Regions from separate parts of the Paenibacillus sp. FSL R5-0912 genome, predicted to be linked through region 2. Evidence: predicted binding sites of a transcription regulator. Region 2 holds the regulator's gene; the other holds the start of a gene.
The links. The regulator Rex, encoded in region 2, represses fermentation and respiration genes when NADH is low (regulators of the CRP and FNR family bind a similar motif). The targets are predictions, from matches to a motif close to TTGTGAAATATTTCACAA.
Positions count from the first base shown of each region.

Region 1: nirB (nitrite reductase large subunit NirB) is a predicted target of Rex. The motif match lies at 2,173-2,190, and genes of this name have one in related genera.

Region 1 is NZ_CP009282.1:5,213,351-5,216,515, forward strand. Features, by position in the region: gene nirB (nitrite reductase large subunit NirB) at 1-2,069, opposite strand, end outside; gene R50912_RS22215 (hypothetical protein) at 2,272-2,958, opposite strand; gene ric (iron-sulfur cluster repair di-iron protein) at 3,103-3,165, opposite strand, start outside.
Region 2 is NZ_CP009282.1:4,936,008-4,939,172, reverse strand. Features, by position in the region: gene dinG (ATP-dependent DNA helicase DinG) at 1-827, shown strand, start outside; gene R50912_RS20890 (redox-sensing transcriptional repressor Rex) at 1,058-1,711, shown strand; gene R50912_RS20885 (amidohydrolase) at 1,698-2,999, shown strand; gene R50912_RS20880 (cell wall elongation regulator TseB-like domain-containing protein) at 3,029-3,165, shown strand, end outside.

The DNA.
Region 1 (3,165 bases), 280 kb from region 2:
TCCTTCGTGCAGGATTCTGCGCAGTTGCGCGGACAGCCGTTAACCGCCATTTTGAACTTGGCTGGCATATCCAGGCGCTCATACTTGCGCTCAAGCATAGCGCCCATGCCCATGGAATCCTGTGTGCCAAAGCGGCAGAACTGTGAACCAACGCAGGTCTTGACCGTACGTAAGGATTTCGCATAGGCATAGCCGGATGGCATATCCAGCTCCTCCCACACCTTCGGCACATCCTCTTTTTTGACACCGATCAGGTCCAGACGCTGCCCGCCGGTCACCTTCACAACCTTCACATCATACTTCAGGGAAACATCGGCGATGCGTTTCAAATCCTCTGGAGTGGTAACCCCGCCGTACATCCGCGGAACAACCGTATAAGTTCCGTCCTTCTGAATATTGGCGCTCATCCGTTCATTCACGAAGCGCGATTCCTTCTCGTCCTCATGGGTGTCCGGATAGATCATACCCAGATAATAGTTCACAGCAGGACGGCATTTAGAACAGCCTTCTGATTGCTTCCAGTCCAGCACATGCATAACTTCTTTGGTGGTTTTGAGGCCTTTAGCCGTAATTTCGGCTACAATCTCATCCCGGCTAAGCGGGGTACAGCTGCAGATCCCCTGCTTGGCGCTTTGCTGGAAGCTATCTCCCAGAACGAACTGCAGAATCTGCTCAACTACAGGCTTACAGCCGCCGCATGAGCGGGTTGCGCCTGTACAAGCCTTGATCTCATCCACTGTAGTGAATCCATTCTCCGTAACGGCATCAACAATCGCCTTTTTGGTTACCCCGTTGCAGCCGCAGACAATTTCTTCATCGGCCATCGCTTCAACCGATAGCCCTTTCTTGGCTCCGCCTCCGCCGCAGCAGCCTGTGCCCATGACCTCTCCATAGATCTCATCGGTCATTTCTGTTCCCTGCTTCACCAGCTTCTGCAGGCTCGCTGCTTCCGTTACATCACCGAACAGAACCGCGCCGACAATAATGTTGTTTTTGAGCAGAATCTTCTTATAGGTTCTCTTCCACTCATCCTTGGCGGATATGACGGTATGCTCCGCTGTTTCGGTGAACTCTCCGGCCGAGAAAACATCAACACCGGAAATCTTGAGCTTCGTCGCGACAACCGAACCTTCGTATCCCGGAGTCTGCACACCAGACAAATGCTTGGCCAGTACCATCCCCTGCTCGAAGAGAGGCGCTACCAGACCATAGCAGGTGCCCCGGTGCTCCGTACATTCACCGACAGAATACACATTAGCCATGGAGGTCTGCAGATAGTCATTGACGACAATCCCGCGGTTAACCTCGATGCCGCTATCCTTGGCAAGCTGAACATTAGGTTTAATTCCGACTGCCATTACCACAAATTCTGCGGGCAACTCACTGCCGTCACTGAAGCGCAGCCCCGTAACCCGCTTTTCTCCAGTCAATTCGACCGTCTGCTTACCCATGGCGAATTTCACACCTTGACGCGCAAGCTCCGCCTGCAGCATAGAAGATGCCGTACGGTCCAGTTGCCGTTCCATCAGATCCTCAAGCAGATGCACAACGGTAACGTCCATCCCCAGATTCACGAGGCCTTTGGCTGCTTCAAGACCAAGCAGACCTCCGCCGATCACAGCTGCCGTGCGGTACTGCTTCGCTGCAGCCAGCATGGCATCGCAATCTGCGATATCACGGAAGCCGACTACCCCGTCTTTTAAACTGCCAGGAACAGGTAATATAAACGAATTAGAACCCGTAGCAATGATAACCTTGTCGTAATGAACCGCCTGTCCGTTATCAGTAATCACCTGCCTGGTTTGTTCATCAATCCGGATCACAGTCGTTCCAGTATGCAGGGTAATATTGTTATCTTCATACCACTGGCGGTCATTCAGAATAATATCTTCAATGGTTTTACTGCCTTCGAGAACATAGGACAGCATAATCCGGTTGTAATTGGGATGCGGCTCACTGCCGATAATCGTGATATCATAAGCCCCGCCCAGCTTTAAAATCTGCTCAATAGTGCCTACACCCGCCATGCCATTGCCAATCAGCACTAACTTTTCTCTGTTCGCTGTCACTGGTAGAACCCTCCTTCGAAACTCAGATTTCTTCACAAACTTGCTTGATATTGAAATTATACTGTCCAAAATTCCCCGGCATTTGTGATTCCAGTCACATTAAATGTGAAACATTTCACATAAAGTAAAATACAAAAAAAGGACCCCTGCGCACTCGGCACAGAAATCCTTGTATCCGATAAAACGGATTCCGCTATCGTAATTACCTCAGAACCAGTGATATCTCCAGCTTGTCCTGCGGTCTGAGCTTCATATCCACACCATTTCCCAGCAGCGCTTTGTCATTAACCTTCAGTTTCCACTCCTCACTGCTGAGTGGTGTGTAATCCATTACGGTAAGAACCGTCTTGTTATTCTCTGCCAGCTTAATCATTCCGCTGTTCTTCATAAGTCCCTTCACTGACAAATCTTCCGTATAGGACAGCACATGCGAATGTGTCAGCTCAGGCTGTTCACTCCCGCCATTCACCATAAGGATAACCGGTTGAAATAACGCCCCGGCTGCGGCCGGCTGCGCTGAGAAGACAATCGCTGCTCCAGCCTCGATTTTACTGTTCCAGTCCGTAAGCTTCTTGCTGTTCACTTGTACTTCCCACATCATATCCTGACTGAGCGCAACCCTATTGACCTCAAGAATACTATAGCCGTCTGCTGCAAAAGTAACGATCCCGCTCTTTCTCAGCAGTTCTATAATGGAATTACCTTCAATATAAGCTTCGTTAAGCAGTCTGCCGGAGGTTCCGGCCATTTCACGTTCACCCACCAGAATTGAAAAAGATAGTCCTGTGCTGCCGCCCGTATTTCCCGGTCCCAGATCCGAGCTGCAGCCGCTGGCTGTGAGTATAAAAACAAGGCACAGTAGTAAGCGCCCCATCCATTTCGTGGACATTCCACGGCACCGCCTTCTTATGTAATATCCCTGACTCCTTTAAGGATACCGCATAGAAGACCTGTTCTCAAATTATTTCTGCTCTAAACCTAACGTTCTTTATAACAAAAAAGTCCCCGGAGGGACTTTCCGTAGCACTACATTTTATTGATAACGCAGGAACAGGATATTATTCTCCAGATGCACATGCTCAAAGGTCATACCCTC
Region 2 (3,165 bases):
TCAGGGAACTGTTCTTCGATAAGAAGAAGAGTATCATCCTGACATCGGCTACCTTGTCTGTGGATAAGTCATTCCAGTTCATGATCGATAATCTCGGTCTTGGTGAGGCTGCAGAGCAGGGACGTCTACAGACAGCTCTGCTTCCGTCACCGTTCAAATACCGTGAGCAGGCACTGCTTGTCATTCCACGTGACTTCCCTAGTGTCAAGGGAAGCATTGGGGATGCCCGCTTTGTGGACACACTGGTTCATTCTCTGGCAGAAACTGCTGTGGCTACCCGCGGGCGGATGCTGGTGCTGTTCACCTCCTACAAGATGCTGCGCCAGGTCTATGATCCGCTCAAAGAAGCCCTGACTTCGCAGGATATCGCTGTGCTTGGACAAGGCGTAGAAGGCGGTAGCCGGAGCAAGCTGATCCGTCGGTTCCAGGACAGCTCGGCGTCAGTCTTACTGGGGACGAGCAGCTTCTGGGAAGGTGTAGACATTCCCGGGGATGCTTTGACCTGTCTGGCTATTGTCAGACTGCCGTTCCAGCCGCCCAATCATCCGCTGGCTGAAGCGAAGTCTGAGCTGCTTCAGGCACAGAAGAAGAATCCGTTCATGAAGCTGTCCGTCCCGCAGGCCGTAATCCGCTTCAAGCAAGGCTTCGGGCGGTTGGTACGCACCGCGCAGGACCGCGGAATCGTTATTGTATATGATACCAGGGTAATCGAATCTTATTATGGGAAGTATTTCCTGTATTCGCTGCCCGGACCCAAGATGGAGCATATGCTGACGGATCAGATCGTTCCGCGGATTGCAGAATGGCTTGAAGATGGCGGGGTTTAATAATCCGTCGGCGGCTGATATTATGTATAAGTAATTATTGTTCTGAAGTCCCGCGCTCCACGGCTCCTGCCTAAACGGGCAGGCCTGGAGCACGGTTCCTATAATCGGCTTAACAGCAGTGAAGCTTGATCAAGCAGCATATGCTTTCAAAACAAGCGTATGCTTACGAAGCAAGTTTTGCGAAGTCATTCAAGAAGTATATGCTATCAAAACTTTTAGGAGGAGAAAACATGAAATCGGATAAAATATCGGAGGCCGTCGTTCGCAGACTCCCAGTGTACCTGCGTTTCCTGAACGATCTCCAAAAACGTGAAATCTCAACAGTTTCTTCTCAGGAGCTGGGACAGAAGCTTGATCTCAACCCCGCCCAGATCCGCAAGGACCTGGCTTATTTTGGTGATTTTGGCAGAAAGGGCATTGGTTATGATGTCTCTTATCTGATTGAGAAGATCCGGCATATTCTGAAGCTGGACCAGCAGATTAATGTAGCTCTTGTAGGTGCAGGTAATCTCGGCCACGCCTTGTCGAATTACAATGCCTACTTGAAGGATACGATGAAGATTACAGCTGTATTTGATGCTTATGAGCCTAAGGTAGGCCAGCAGATCAACTCGTTGACTGTCCAGCCGATGAGTGAGCTGGGGGATACCATCCGTGCACAGGGCATCCGCATTGGGATTATTACCGTTCCGGACAGTGAAGCACAGAACGTTGCTGACATTCTGGTGGATTCGGGTATTGAGGCGATCCTGAATTTTGCTCCTGTAATTCTTAAGACTCCATCCAATATCCGGATTCATGCCGCCGATTTCACTACGGATTTGCAGAGTCTGGCTTATTATTTGCATGACGGAAAGGACGAAGCTGAAGATGAGCAGCAATAAAACCATTATTAAAGACGGCCGTTTTCTGGTTCCTGGCAGCGATAAGCCGGTGCTGAGCGGTTATATGACCATCGAAAATGATCTGATTACTTACATAGGTGAAGCGAAGCCTGTAATTGAAGAGGATGCCGAGGTTATTGACGGTAGCCGGCTGCTGTTCATGCCGGGTCTCGTCAACACCCACGGCCATGCGGCGATGTCGCTGCTGCGCGGCTACGGCGATGATATGGTGCTGCAGGCTTGGCTGCAGGAAAAAATGTGGCCGATGGAAGAGAAATTCACCGGTGAAGATGTATACTGGGGCACCTCACTATCCGTTCTTGAGATGCTGAAGGGCGGCACTACGACCTTCCTCGATATGTATGATCATATGGACCGGGTTGCTGAGGTTACGGAGCAGTCAGGCATCCGTGCAGTACTTATGCGCGGTGTTATTGGCCTGTGTCCGGAAGAGGTGCAGAACCACAAGCTGGCGGAGGCGATTGCTTTTGCCCGGAACTGGCATGGCAAGGCTGACGGCAGAATTACTGCAATGCTCTCGCCCCATGCGCCTTACACCTGTCCTCCGCAGTTTTTCATGAAGTTTGTTCAGGCGGCACATGATCTTGATCTGCCGATGCACACGCATATGTCCGAAACGCGCCATGAAGTGGAGCAGAATGTGGCCGATTACGGCCTGCGACCGGTCGCGCATCTGGAGAAGCTGGGAATGTTCACCCGGCCGTCCCTGATCGCCCACGGTGTTCATCTGAACGATGAAGAGATTGAGATTCTGGCCCGCCATAATGTTGGCGTATCTCATAATCCCGGCAGCAACCTTAAGCTGGCCAGCGGAGTAGCCCGTGTTCCTGAGCTGCTTAGAGCAGGAGTTAAGGTCTCCCTGGGTACGGACGGCGCGGCAAGCAACAACAATCTGGATATGTTTGAGGAAATGCGGCTGGCCGCGCTGATTCATAAAGGCGTAAGCGGTGATCCAACGGCAGTACCTGCTCCTGAGGCGCTGCTCATGGCGACAGAATATGGTGCACATTCGATTTTCCTGAACCAGGTAGGCCGGCTTGCAGCAGGGATGAAGGCTGACTTCATTGCGATTGATATTGATCAGCCGCATTTGCTGCCGCATACCGACCTCTTGTCCCATGCCGTGTATTCGGCTAGTGCCAAGGATGTGGAACATGTCTGGGTCAACGGTAAACAGATTGTGAAGCACGGACAATGTCTGACACTAGATGAAGAGGCTATCCGCCGCAAAGCGCAGGAAACGTTCGAAGGACTGCTGAAACGGTAATTTAGGTTATTTGGAAAGGAAGCTGCATGTTGAAGAAGAGGAGAAAATGGCTTCCGCTGGGGATTTCCCTGGTTCTGCTCCTTCTGTTCGGACTAAGCCAGTTTTATGCCTACATTATGAAGGATCAGTGGAACGAGCGGAGTGAAGCCAAAGAGATTGCCAGAGC